3 regions of the Methylobacterium sp. Leaf469 genome follow, and region 1 is predicted to be linked to each of the others. Evidence: predicted binding sites of a transcription regulator. Region 1 holds the regulator's gene; each other region holds the start of a gene.
What was found. Region 1 encodes LexA, which represses DNA repair genes until DNA is damaged. Its sites were predicted from a motif close to TGTTCNNNNTGTGTTCNG; they were not measured.
Positions count from the first base shown of each region.

Region 2: a site for LexA is predicted at 2,080-2,097, ahead of ASG60_RS12730 (DUF3072 domain-containing protein). Genes of this name have one in related genera too.
Region 3: a site for LexA is predicted at 3,156-3,173, ahead of ruvC (crossover junction endodeoxyribonuclease RuvC). Genes of this name have one in related genera too.

Region 1 is NZ_LMRE01000023.1:60,106-64,721, reverse strand. Features, by position in the region: gene ASG60_RS11480 (DUF465 domain-containing protein) at 17-235, shown strand; gene ASG60_RS11475 (hypothetical protein) at 705-932, opposite strand; partial or broken gene ASG60_RS22735 (IS3 family transposase) at 1,067-2,171, shown strand; gene lexA (transcriptional repressor LexA) at 2,484-3,233, shown strand; gene ASG60_RS11455 (ComEC/Rec2 family competence protein) at 3,227-4,616, opposite strand, start outside.
Region 2 is NZ_LMRE01000023.1:323,027-327,642, reverse strand. Features, by position in the region: gene sfsA (DNA/RNA nuclease SfsA) at 1-403, opposite strand, end outside; gene ASG60_RS12740 (DUF937 domain-containing protein) at 620-1,450, shown strand; gene ASG60_RS12735 (Flp family type IVb pilin) at 1,481-1,708, opposite strand; gene ASG60_RS12730 (DUF3072 domain-containing protein) at 1,815-2,069, opposite strand; gene ASG60_RS12725 (branched-chain amino acid aminotransferase) at 2,206-3,093, opposite strand; gene ASG60_RS12720 (MarR family transcriptional regulator) at 3,370-3,828, shown strand; gene ASG60_RS12715 (response regulator) at 3,828-4,553, shown strand.
Region 3 is NZ_LMRE01000001.1:430,843-435,458, forward strand. Features, by position in the region: gene ASG60_RS02020 ((2Fe-2S)-binding protein) at 1-173, opposite strand, end outside; gene ruvA (Holliday junction branch migration protein RuvA) at 413-1,030, opposite strand; gene ASG60_RS02030 (YceI family protein) at 1,105-1,770, shown strand; gene ASG60_RS02035 (PilZ domain-containing protein) at 1,810-2,385, opposite strand; gene ruvC (crossover junction endodeoxyribonuclease RuvC) at 2,542-3,111, opposite strand; gene ASG60_RS02045 (glutamine synthetase beta-grasp domain-containing protein) at 3,315-4,355, opposite strand.

The DNA.
Region 1 (4,616 bases):
GGGGCTACAGGGTGCGATGGCGAGTGCGTTGAACGACGACGAACCGACGGCGTTCGCCGACGAGCTGGAGCGGCTCAAGCAGGAGCACCGCGACCTCGACGGCGCCATCGACGCCCTCGAACTGAGCGTCGCCGGCGACCAGCTCCAGATCCAGCGCCTCAAGAAGCGCAAGCTCTCCTTGCGCGACCGGATCTCCTACATCGAAGACCAGATCACGCCGGACATCATCGCCTGACCCAGGCCGGCCGGTTTCGCCGAACCGGGATGACGCGAGGGCTATGCAGGGCCCGCGAGATCCACGCGCGGAGAACGGGAAGGCCAAGCGTCGCCGGTTGGACGTGCGCCTCGACCGGCTGCCTCGCAGACTGTTGGCCCCAGAGCGTCGAAGTTTGGAAGCGGACGATCCAAGAGGGCGACGCTGCGGACCGAATTTCTCCTGACCGTCCTCTCAACGCAACTGACGATCGCCATCCCCCCGGGCACCCATGGGTGGGTTTCTGGGGACGGACGATCCTAAGACCCGAGGGTTCGCGTGGTCGCCCGAGACGCCGACGCCGAGCTTCGCGATCTCGCAGCAGGGGGACGCGCTCTAAATGGATCGCGTTCTCACGACGCTCGCTGATCCGGCCTGAAAGGGCCTCGGATCATCGATCACCCATGCCGCAGACCGAGGGTGGGATCGCAGTGCGTTCGCGAGCACCCTGTCACGCTATCTCGCCCGCGAAGTACGCTACCAACGCCAGATACGATTTGTCCGATTGCAAAGGATGATCAGGATCGTCTCGCGCAAGCATCCAGGCACCCTCAAAGCACAGCAACCATTCCCCGACCTCGAAGAAGCGTTCCATATTGGAAGTGATCAGTTCCAGTTCCCGCAATCTCTGCATGACCGCCTCAAGCTCGGCGATCAGTTCGTTGTCGGTTCGGATCATAGCCGCCACCACTTAGTAATTACCCACCCCTGTGACGGCTGTGTTCAGGCTCCGACGTGACGCTGACCCAGAAACTGGTCCGCGCTGAGCGCAAGTTTTTCGGGCATCCTGAACCCTGAAGGAGGGTGGATGCCATGCCTCGCAAACGCTTCACGAATGAACAGATCGCCTTCGCCCTGCGGCAGGCGGAGAACGGCGCGACGGTGGACGAGGTCTGCCGGAAGATGGGCGTATCGGAGCCGACGTTTTAGCGCTGGAAGAAGCAGTTCGTCGGCATGGGCGTGCCGGAGATCCGACGGCTCAAGCAGCTGGAGGACGAGAATGGTAAGCTCAAGCGGCTGGTCGCCGACCTGACGCTGGACCGCTCGATGCTGCAGGACGTCCTCAAGGATCAGTGGTGAGGCCCGCCGTTCGCCGTGAAGTCGCCCGGTCACTTGCGGGTGACCTACGACATCAGTGAGCGTCGGGCCTGCCAGGCCACCGGCTTCGGCCGTTCGTCCCAGCGCTACAGGAAGTGCTCGGACCCTCAGGTCGCGCTGCGGATGCGGTTGAAAGAAATGGCCGCGGCGCGGGTGCGCTACGGCTATCGGCGGCTGCACATCCTGTTGCGACGGGAGGGCTGGGAGGTGAACCATAAGCGCACCTACCGGAACAACCCGCGACGAAGGGCTGTCGATCCGGTCCAAGCTGCCCAAGCGCAAGCGGGCTTGGCGGTATCGCCAGGGACGACCGGCGATCGGTGGACCCAACGAGGTCTGGGCCATGGACTTCATGGCCGACCGCCTGTTCGACGGGCGTCCGTTCCGGATCCTGACGGTCGTCGATTGCCACACGCGAGAGGCGCTCTCGCTCACACCGAGAGCCAACCTCCGCGCCTTCCAGGTCACCGAGGCGCTCGACGCCTCGGTCAAGCTGAGGGGACGGCCCAAGAGCTTGCGGGTCGACAATGGGCCGGAGTTCGCCGGTCGCATGCTCGACCAGTGGGCCTACCTGAACGGGGTCGAGATCGACTTCTCACGACCGAGCAAGCCGACCGACAACGCCTACGTCGAGTCGTTCAACGGCCGCCTACGAGCGGAATGCCTGAACGCCTCGTGGTTCCTGTCGCTGGCTGATGCCCGCGACCGCATCGAGGACTGGAGGTGCCACTACAACGACGATCGACCCCACACGGCCCTGGGCGGCTTGACGCGCCGAGCCTTCGCCAACCAAGCTGTCACAGCCCGAGACCTTGCATAGGCCGTGGACCACAAACGGGGTCAACTCCAGACCGACGATGCACTAACTTCGAACTTGGGCCACCGCATGGGGGCAGGCCAAAGCAGGGACCAGCGGGGGGGCATCCAAACCCTGCTAAATAATTGATGATAAACAATATTATCGGTTTGCCGCCAATTGGCGATGACAGGCTCATCGCCAATTTCGCCCGGCCTCTCCATAATGTATCTTTCCTGAGAACCCTTGCAGAACACTTCCGGAACGCATAACCTGTTCGCGATTTGTTTCTGTGGCTTAGTGCCGCTTTGTACTGTTCGAGGACGGGTGCCGTTCATGTTGACTCGTAAGCAGCTGGATCTGCTCCAGTTCATTCAACAGAAGATGAACGAGGGGGGCGTACCGCCGTCGTTCGATGAGATGAAGGATGCCCTCGACCTGAAGTCGAAGTCGGGCATCCATCGGCTGATCACGGCGCTGGAAGAGCGTGGTTTCCTCAGGCGCCTCCCCAATCGCGCCCGCGCCATCGAAGTGATCAGGATGCCCGAGAGTCTCGGCGGGCAGTCGGGCGCGGGCGCTGCGGCACCGACGGAGTCGCGTCGTTTCACGCCGAGCGTCGTCGAGGGGGGCAAGGGCAAGGGCACCGTCGAGCGCATGCCGGTTGCACGCCTGCCGACGACGCGAGCGACGGATGGCGACGGTCGTGCCATCACCATCCCGGTCATGGGCCGGATCGCGGCCGGTACGCCGATCTCGGCGATCCAGGAGCAGAGCCACTCGGTCACCCTGTCCCCGGACTTTCTCTCGGGTGGCGAGCATTACGCCCTGGAGGTGCGCGGCGATTCCATGGTCGATGCCGGGATCCTCGACGGTGATCTGGTGGTGATCCGCAAGCAGGACACCGCCAACACCGGCGACATCATCGTGGCTCTCATCGACGACGAGGAAGCGACCCTCAAGCGCCTGCGCCGGCGTGGATCGTCCATCGCTCTAGAAGCGGCGAACCCCGCCTACGAGACACGGGTGCTCGGGCCCGATCGGGTTCAGATCCAGGGACGCCTCGTCAGTCTGGTCCGTCGCTACTGAAGAGTCTCGCCCGAGCCTTCGGAGGGAGGTTCGGGTTCGTCTGTATCTGGCGCTGTCGGCGCGGTCGGGACAGCCGGCGTCGGGGTCCGCGTCGGTACCGTTTCCCGCACCGGGCGCCAGGGTACACTCTCGCCGGCGCGTCGTGCCGTGGTGATGATCGGATCGGCCTTTGGCGGGAAGCGGATCGTCGCGGCACCGTGGGCAGCCAGGAATGGACGGTCGAGCACGAGTTTGGCGGCGCAGGCCGGCGGTGCATCGCGACGGGTGATTAGAACGTCGGCACGGATGCAATCCTCGTGGAGAGCGCGTTTGTCGGTGACGAGTGCAAGCACTCTTCCGTCCGGCAAATGCGCCGTGCAGCCGAGCCGATCGCACCGAGCGGTCGAGAGGGCGGTGACGGTGCCGGCCCGGCGTCCATCGCCATCGGCCTTCAGCCATTGCTCCAGGACGAAGGCTGGCGGTTTCCCCAGGGTTGCGAGGCGTCCGTCCTGGGCGCGAATGGCGATTCCAGCTCCCTCGCGGTCGATATAGAGATCCGGCCGCGTCGCGCTCGCGGCCAGGGCTACGCCGACGGCCATCGGCAGGAGGCCGAGCCAGCGCAGCCGCGACACCGGTAGGGTGAGCGTGACGAGGCCAAGGGCCATCGCCGCGAGGGCGCCGGGTCCGAAGGCCGGGATCACGTAGGTGGCGCGATCGAACCCGGCGATCCAGGTGGAGATCGTCAGCATCCCCCGCACGGCGAGACCCATGAGCCACCAGACCGGCTGATCGAGGGCGAAGGGGTAGGCCAGGATGCCGAGTACCGCCGCCGGCATCACGGCGAGCGATACCAGGGGGAGGGTCAAGGCATTTCCGACGAGGCCGAAGGGCTGGACCGTCTGGAAGTGGTAGGTCGCGAACGGTGCCGTCGCGAACTGTGCGACCAGGGTCGTCGCAAGTGTGCCCATGATCGCCGTGGCGATCCAGATCGCAACGCGTCCGAGGGGACCGGCGCTTTGCCCGCGCAAGCTCACGGCGCCGATGAGCGGAGCGCAGGCGATGAGGCCCGCCACCGCCCCGAAAGACATTTGAAAACTCGGGCCGAGGAGCCCATCCGGCTCACGCGCCAGGGCGATAAGGGCCGCCAGCGCCAGATTGCGCATGCTCAGGGCCGGTCGGTCCACCAGGATCGCACCGAGCATCACCAGGGTCATGATCAGCGCCCGTTCGGCGGCGATATCCCAGCCGGAGAACACGCAATAGGCCGTCACACCCGCCATGGCGCAGGCGGCGGCGATCTTCTTGATCGGCCAGCGCAGGGCCAGCGCCGGCGCCAGCGCGAGAAGCGCGCGCACGAGCCAAAACACCACCCCGGCCGCCAGCACCATGTGAAGACCTGAGATG
Region 2 (4,616 bases), 260 kb from region 1:
GGCAGGGCCCGAGCCCCTCCCCCTGCGCCAGAAAATCGACGCGGCTCGCTGCGGCGTAGCGGACCTCCGGCCTCAAGCCCGTATAGTCGGCGAGCTGCGGCAACGCCCCGGCGCGAAACGCTTCGGCCACGAGGGCGTTCGGGCGCTGGGTGTCGATGCCGACCCATTGTGGGCCGCCGGGGAGGTCGGCCTCCACGAGCTCCCACGAGAATCCGAGCTTCCGGGACGGCTTCGTCGATGCGGAGAGCAGGGTCCGGGCGCCGGGCGTCAGCAGGCCCAGCATCGCCCCGGGGTTGGCGCAGTGGGCCGTGACCAGGCTGCCGTCCGCGAGCTCCATATCGGCGAGGAAGCGTTTGTAGCGGCGCACGAGGCGCGCGGGGATGAGGGGCGCGGGAAACCGCATCGGGGCGCCTTGCTGAGGGGGTCGGTGGCGAAAACGGGTGGTGCCGTGTCGATTCGACGGGGAAACGCCGTCCGGAATCGGCATTCCGGGCCTCCCGCAGGGGGCATCGCCATCGGCGGGCTGGTAAGTCAACCGCCGATGCGACAGACTTGAGCCCACGCACGCGAGCATACGACCCGGATCGGCGTCGCCCGTCCGTTCACGAGGCCCAGTTCCATGTTCAACCTGTTCGATATCCTCCAGGCGCAGGCCGGTCCGGGCGCTCAGGGCTTCGGACAGCAGTTCGGCCTGTCGCAGGACCAGACCCGGCGAGCCATGGAGGCGCTGCTGCCCGCCTTCACCATGGGGCTCCAGCGCAACGCCGCCAACGACCCGACGGGCTTCGCCCACCTCTTCAGTCTGGCGGGTGCCGGTGCGACGGCGCCGCGCCCATCGGCTTCGCCGCAGATGGACATGCTGGTCCGCCAGCTCTTCGGCTCGCCGCATCTGAGCCAGGCGGTGCTGCAGCAGGCGGCGGGAACGAGCGGCATCGCCACGCCGGTGCTCAAGCAGATGCTGCCGGTAATGGCCGGAATGGTGGTGGCCGGCATCGTCCACGTGATGATTAACCAGACGCCGCAGGCGGCGCCCGCGCCGGCGCCGAACGCGTTCGGCATTCCGCCGAACCCCTACTGGACCGATATGGTGAACGCCTTCATGACGGCCGGGGGCGCCCTCGCACCCGGAACGCCGGCGCCGAAGGCGCCCCCGGTCCGCACGGCCGCGAAGCCGAACCGGCTGGCACCCCAGCCCGCCCCGGCGCGCGTCACGCCCGGACAACCGGCCCCGGCCACCAACGACGCGGCGCCCTTCGAGCTGTTCCAGCAGATGTTCCAGTCCGGCCTCGACGTCCAGCAGGAGAACGCCAAGGCGATGCAGCGCCTGTTCGACACATTCTGGCAAGAGGGCCGTCAACAGGAGAGCGGTCGGAACGCGAACCCGCCGGGCGACGCCACCGCGCGCACCGGGTCGGGCAAGGCGGAGTCCGGCAAGTCAGGCGGGCGCTGACGTCGCGTTCCGCCGGTTCCCGGGGCGCCTTCAGGGTGTGGTGATCGCCGTGGCGAGGGTGTTGTAGACGATCACCATCTTGTCGGAATAGGCGCGCATCGCCCCGACCAGAGCAAGACCAATCAAGCCGACGAGGAGCGTGTATTCGACGGCCGTCGCGCCGCTCGCGTCGGCGGCGAACCGTGCCCGCCCGCGCTGGATGTCCTGTGCCGCATCGGGATCACCGCGATGCTCGAAACCGTTCGGAAACCCAGCCATCGTTCGAAAAAATCCCTGCCGGTCCCGAAGCAACGTAACGGTAACCGGTCAGATACTTCCGGGGGCTTAACCCGAACGTAGAATTCGAGCCGGCCCCCGGTGTGGATCAGTTGCCCTTGGTCTCCTTGCGAAGGGCATCGATACGCTGCGAGGCCTCGGCCTTGTCGAGGTCGGGCGAGAAGGCGTCGGGGTCCTTTGCCTGTTCGGACAGGGTCTTGAGGTAGGAGGCCTGGGCGCCGGTCATCGGCTCGCCGCCGGTGGTCCACTCGCTCGGATCCTTGATCTGGTTCGACGTGTCCTTCGGGTCGATCTTCGGATTGGTCTCGTCGGCCGCGACGGCCTTCTCAGCAGCCTTGGTCATCATCGCCTCGTGTTCATGGATTGTTCCCTATGAACGCATGGTCGGGGTCGCGGTTCCGCATCGCCCGGTCCAAGATTCCCGGTCGAGGCTACCGATCCAAGGCCTCCGGGGGACCTTGGACCGGATGTCGCGGGCCTCAGGCCGCCTCGGCCTTGGGCTGCACCTCGGCGGTGTAGTCGTCCATGAGCGTCTTGGTCAGGCTGGCGGGCACGAACCGGTACGGACCGATCTCGGACACCGGCGTCACCTCGGCCGCCGAGCCGGTGATGAAGCACTCCGAGAAGCCTTCGAGCTCGGCCGGCAGGATGCGCCGCTCCACCACCTGGATGCCGCGGCGCTTGGCCAGCTCGATCACGGTCTGACGGGTGATGCCGTTGAGGAAGCGGTCGGCAAGGGGGGTGTGGATCACGCCGTCGGCCACGAAGAACACGTTGGCGCCGGTGCATTCGGCGACGTTGTCCTCCCAGTCGAGCATCAGGGCGTCGGCGTAGCCTTTGTTCTCGGCCCGATGCTTGGAGATCGTGCAGATCATGTACAGGCCCGCCGCCTTCGAGGTGGAGGGGGCGGTGCGGGGGTCCGGCCGGCGGTAATCGGCGATGTCGAGGCGGATGCCCTTCATCTTGGTCTCGGGATCGAAGTAGCTCGGCCATTCCCACGCGGCGATGGCGAGGTGGATGGTGTTGTTCTGGGCAGCCACGCCCATCATCTCGGAGCCGCGCCACGCCACCGGGCGCAGATACGCGTCGGCGAGGCCGCTGGTCCGCAGGACGAGCTCCTTGGCCGCCTCGATCTCGGCCGCGCTGTAGGGAATCTTGAAGTCGAGGAGTTCGGCCGAGCGAAGTAGGCGCTCCGCATGCTCGCGGCTCTTGAAGATGCGCCCGCCATAGGCCCGCTCGCCCTCGAACACCGACGACCCGTAATGCAGGCCGTGGGACAGCACGTGGATCTTGGCATCCTTCCACGGCACCATCGCGCCATCGTACCAGATGGTGCCCTCGCGCGCGTCGAACGGGATCAGGGACATGGTGGGCTTCCTCGGCACGCGGGCTTGCCCTCGAAGCCGGCGTCAGATGGGAGTCGGGGGTCGGGCGGCGGAACAGGCCAGAAATTGAAACAGGCCACGGGGTCGTGACGCCCTACCGGAAGGCTTGACGGGTAGCAACGCACCTGAAATATGTCAATAACACTGACATAAAATCAGGCCGCCCCCGACGTGACCTTTCCCGCGACCCAGACGGCCGGCAGCGACGCACACGGTCCGGCGGAGACCGCCTCATCCCAAAGCCCCGGCGACGACCTCATCGAGCTGCTGTTCTTCGCCTATCGCGATTTCGTCGGTGACCCGGACCGCATCCTGGCGCAATACGGGTTCGGCCGGGCGCATCACCGGGTGCTGCACTTCGTCGATCGCTACCCGGGCCTCACCATCGCCGAACTCCTCGATATCCTGCGGATCACGAAGCAGAGTCTGAACCGGGTGCTCAAGGATCTCATCGAGCAGGACTACATCGTCCAGAAGACCGGAACGAGCGACCGGCGCCAGCGGCTGCTGTTCTGTACGGATCGCGGCACCGCGCTCGCGGGCGACCTCATCCGGGTCCAGACCCACCGGGTGACGCGGGCGCTCGCCGAGCCGGCGCAAGGCGCCGGGGAAGGCGGGGCGCTCTCGGCCCAGAACTTCCTGCTCGCCATGATCGAGCCCGAGGAGCGCGCCGCCGTGCGTCGCCTCATGGCCCGCCGGGCCCGGAGCGCCGCCTGATGTCCCTCCCCGGTCTGAAGGCCAGCGTCGAGCTGGCCGACAACGCGCCCCACATCCTCGTGGTGGACGACGACCGCCGCGTGCGCGAGCTCCTCACCCGCTTCCTCTACGAGCAGGGCTTCCGCGTCACCGCCGCCGCCAACGTCGCCGAGGCGCGCACCAAGGCGCAGTGCTTCGTGTTCGACGCCCTCGTCCTCGACGTGATGATGCCGGGCGAGAGCGGGTTCGACTACGCCCGCCACGTCCGAGAGACCTCGCGGGTGCCGATCCTCATGCTCACGGCCCGCTCCAACCCCAACGACCGGGTCATGGGCCTCGAGATTGGCGCCGACGATTATCTGCCGAAACCCTTCGAGCCGCGCGAACTGATCCTGCGTCTCAACAACATCATCAAGCGGCGCGCCGAGGGCGCCCCGGCGCGCGAGCCCGGCCTCGAGACCGTGACCTTCGGGCCGTTCTCCTACCGCATCGACCGGGGCGAGCTGCGCCGCGCCGACGAGACCATCCGCATCACCGAGCGCGAACGCGAGATCCTCACCGTGCTGGCCCAGGCCGGGGGCGCCAACGTGGAACGCGAGGCGCTCGCCGGGGCCGGCGGCCTCGCCGCCGAGCGCAGCATCGACGTGCAGATCAACCGCCTGCGCCGCAAGACCGAGGTCGACCCGGCGAACCCCCTGTTCCTGCAGACCGTCCGGGGCGTCGGTTACCGCCTCGCCGTCGATTGATCGCCGGGCCGTGCCGCGCACGCACGCTCCGAATCGGCTGCTGACGGCCCTCGCGCGGGTGCC
Region 3 (4,616 bases), on a different contig from region 1:
GCTTGCAGGGCGTTCTGCATGATCGAGCGGATGGTGCGGGCGCAGCGCCCGCATTTCGGACTGCAGCCGAGGCAGGCCTGGACCTGGGCCGGCGTGCGGGGGCAATCCGGGCCGCGATGGAGGCAGGCACGGACCGCGTTGTCGGACAGGACGTTGCAGGAACAGACGATCATGCGGGACCGAAACTCGCGCTGGGCATCGTGCCGTTGGGGAGGGCGGCGGGAAAATCTCAACCCGGCCACCATGTTGGACGCTACATTAGAATTATTGGAAACTGCTTTGTTTTCAACACCTTAGTACTATAAGGAAGATCTGGCAATTCCGGCGGCCATCGTCAAGCGGACAATTACGTTGCGCGCCAGCCATCTTTTCACGAGGTTTCGATCCGGCCTCGGGCCTTCGCCACTCCGTCTCAGCGGGCAAGTTCGCGAAGGCCCAATCGAATCAAGGTCTTGGCCTCGGCGCCCTCGCCGGCGCCCGCCAGCACGGCCGCGATGGCAGCCGAGGCCTGAACGGGCGCGTAGCCGAGGTTGACCAGGGCCGAGACGGCATCGGCCACGGGCTGGGGCGCGGAGCGGTCCTGAACGGCACCGTTGAGGGCAATGACGGATGGATCGATGGGGGCGAAGGCCGGGGCCTTGTCCTTGAGTTCGGCCACCAGCCGGGCGGCGAGGCGCGGGCCGACGCCGGGCGCGCGGGCCACCGCCGTCTTGTCCCCGAGCGCAATGGCGGAGGCCAGGGCCTCCGGCTCCAGCACGGAGAGCAGGCCCAGCGCCACCTTCGAGCCGACGCCCTGCACGGTCTGGAGCAGGCGGAACCACTCGCGTTCCGGGTCCGAGCGGAATCCGTAGAGGCGGATCATGTCCTCGCGGACATGGGTGTCGATGGCGAGTTGCGCGGCCTCGCCGATGGCGGGCATCCGCTGCAGCGTGCGCGCCGAGCAATGCACCACGTAGCCGACGCCCTGGACATCGAGGATCACGAAATCCTCTCCGTAGGAATCCACGAGGCCCTTCAGCTTGCCGATCATGCGAAGTCTCTTATCAGAGGGGTCGGCGCGATGCCCGGGACGGGGCCGGGCGGCCGGGGAATTGGAGGGGCGACATGAAGCACGGATCCGTCATCATCGCTGTGCGAACGGGCCTGCGCGCCGTCGTGCTGCGCAGTACCACCGTTCTCGTCCTGGCGCTGCCGGGGCTCGCCCATGCGCAGGACCCGGCGCCCCCTTCGCCGACCACCGACCCGACGCAGGTGCGACCGGGGGGCTACAAGCTCGATCCGGCCCACGGCAAGATCACGTGGTCCCTGAGCCATCTCGGCTTCTCGACCTATTACGGCCAGATCACCGACGTGGCGGCCGACGCGAGCCTCGACGCGAAGGCGCCGGAGAAGAGCCGCCTCAGCGTCACGGTGGGAACGCCCAGCATCACCGGCCTCAACGACCGGCTCGACACGCATCTGAAGAGCGCGGACTTCTTCGACACGCAGAAATTTCCGACCGCGACCTTCGTGAGCACGTCCGTGGAGCCCACGAGCCCGACCACGGCGCGGGTCAACGGCACCCTGACCCTGAAGGGCGTCGCCAAGCCGGTCTCGTTCGACGCCACGTTCAACCAGGCCGGGCTTCACCCCGTCGACAAGCTCTACACCGTCGGCTTCGACGGAAGGGCGGTGATCAAGCGCTCGGAGTTCGGCATCACCGCCTACCTGCCGATGGTGGGCGACGAGGTGACCCTGCGCCTGGAAGGCGAGTTCAAGGCCGTGCCCTGAATTTCGGCCGAACCGGGTACCTGACGAGGCCGGCGGGGCTCACAGGGTGATGTGCCGGTCGACGGCCTGGGGCGCGAACGCCCGGTCGAACACCGCACCGATGCCGTGGTCGAAATGGCGGGCGACGCGGGCCGCCGTCCGGCCGATGGTGATGGATGCGCCGATGTCGATCTGCGCATCGAGGGTGAAGGCGACGCCGGATGCCGAGACGTTGAGGAGCTTGGCCGGCAGGACCCGGCCATCGGTGAGCTCGATGGTCACGTCCGTTTCCAGGGGCGTCACGCGGGGATGGACGCGCACGGGGACGGGCGCCTCCTGTTGCTCGGACAGCTGGCGTAATTCGCGCGCGACGCTCGCCATAGCCTGCATTCGCGCGAGAACGCGCACGATGAAGGCCCGATCGCCGATACCGACCACGCGGGTTTCGACGGTGCCGATATGGCGGATGTTGCAGGTCAGTTCTTCGTCGACGAGGGGCTTTGTGGCGGAACGAAAACGAATGCCGTCCGGGGAGACGATATCCGTCACCGCATAGAACTCGGAGCGTCCCCGCCCCCAGCACAGGGCCGGAACGACCACCTTGTGATGATGGGGTTTTGCGTGCTGTTGGCTCATCGATCTCACTTGTGCCGCCCTCGGGCATCGTGGAATCGCGAGTCTTTCGATCGCTCTCGTGGGATAGGAAGAATTGTAGCGACTCTTCCCCAAGCCGGTCTTTTCTCCCCGGAATCACGATTCCCGACACGATACGAACCGGACGGCGAACGGCGATCAACCCGCCTTCGCCAAGGCCGCGGCGATGCGGGAGGCCGCAAGCGCGCTCATGCCGGGCACGGGGGCATGCCGGCTCTTCAGGGCATGCGAGGCGCGATGGTTGGCGTGGGTGACGGCGATGGCGAGGGCGTCGGCGGCATCCGCGGTCTTGAACTCGGCCTTCGGCATCAGGAACTTCACCATCGCCTGGATCTGGACCTTGTCGGCATGGCCGGCGCCGCAGACCGTCTTCTTCACGAGGTTGGCGGCGTATTCGGACACGGGCAGGCCGGCGAGCGCCGGCACCAGCAGGGCGACGGCGCGGGCATGGCCGAGCTTCAGCGTCGCCTGGGCGTCCTTGTTGACGAAGGTCTCCTCCACGGCGACCTCGTCGGGCGCGAAGCCCCGCACCACACGGGTGATGCCTTCGTGCAGTTCGCGCAAGCGCAGGGCCAGTGGAAGCTCACCGTCCGAGGTCACCACGCCGCAATCGACATAGGCGAGCTTCGTGCCCGTGACGGTGATCACGCCCCAGCCGGTGCGGCGCAGTCCGGGATCGATACCGAGGATGCGGACGGGAGCGGTCATTGCGTCGGAGCCCTGGGGCGCGGAGGGCGCCAGCGTCGAGCGTTAGGCACATACCGTGAACGAGGGGTTTCTCCAAACCCGGTCCGGCCGATCCATCGGCGCACGGCCGGCGCCCCTTCGAACATGGAAACGGCGCGACCCCGGTGAGGGCCGCGCCGTTCTCGGCATGTGGGACGGGAAAGGCGTCCCGGATCGGGCAGGCGTCAGGCGGCGGCGGAAACCCCGGCGGCCGTGGGCACGGAGGCCACGGTCTTCAGGATCTGCGACGCGATCTGGTAGGGGTCCCCCTGGCTGTTGGGACGGCGGTCCTCCAGGTAGCCCTTGTACGCGTTGTTGACGAAGCTGTGCGGCACGCGGATCGAGGCGCCGCGGTCGGCGACGCCGTAGCTGAACTCGTTGATGGCCGCGGTTTCGTGCTTGCCCGTCAGGCGCATGTGGTTGTCGGGGCCGTAGACGGCGATGTGGTCGTCGAGGTTGTCCTTGAAGGCGGCCATGAGCGCCTCGAAGTAGGCCTTGCCGCCCACGGTCCGCAGGTGCTCCGTCGAGAAGTTGGCATGCATGCCCGAGCCGTTCCAGTCGGTCGCACCCAGCGGCTTACAATGGTACTCGACGTCGATCTCGTAGCTCTCGCACAGGCGCTGGAGGATGTAGCGGGCGACCCACATCTCGTCGGCGGCCTTCTTGGAGCCCTTGCCGAAGATCTGGAACTCCCACTGGCCCTTGGCCACCTCGGCGTTGATGCCCTCGTGGTTGATGCCGGCGTCGAGGCAGAGGTCGAGGTGTTCCTCGACGATCTTGCGGGCGATGGAGCCGACTTCCTTGTAGCCGACGCCGCAATAGTACGGGCCCTGGGGCGCGGGGTAGCCGGCGGTGGGGAAGCCGAGCGGACGGCCGTCCTTGTAGAAGAAGTACTCCTGCTCGAAGCCGAACCAGGCGCCGTCGTCGTCCAGGATGGTGGCGCGCTTGTTGGAGGCGTGCGGGGTGACGCCGTCGGGCATCATCACTTCGCACATCACTAGGACGCCATTCTTGCGGGTCGTGTCGGGGAAGTGGCGCACGGGCTTCAGCATGCAGTCGGAGGATCCGCCCTCGGCCTGCATGGTCGAGCTGCCGTCGAAGCCCCACATGGGAAGCTGCTCGAGGGTCGGGAAGCCGTCGAATTCCTTGATCTGCGTTTTGCCGCGCAGGTTGGGGACGGGCGTATAGCCGTCCAGCCAGATGTACTCGAGCTTGTACTTCGTCATCGTGAAGTCTCTCTTCCGTTCGCGGTGCGGACCACCGGCAAGCGCGGACCGTCGGCCGCCCCAGGGAACTGCCGCCCTCGCAAAAGCATTTGCTATGCCAATTCACGTTCGCAGCAACACGAGCGACGTGATGCCCGCCCCGCCTTTGCTTCTCTCAGGGACGGGCAGCTTCTGCATAAATTTTATTCATATTGCTAATTTATTCATCATACCGTGTCCATGCCATGTTCTTGGGCAATCATTCGCCAGTAACGCGAGCTG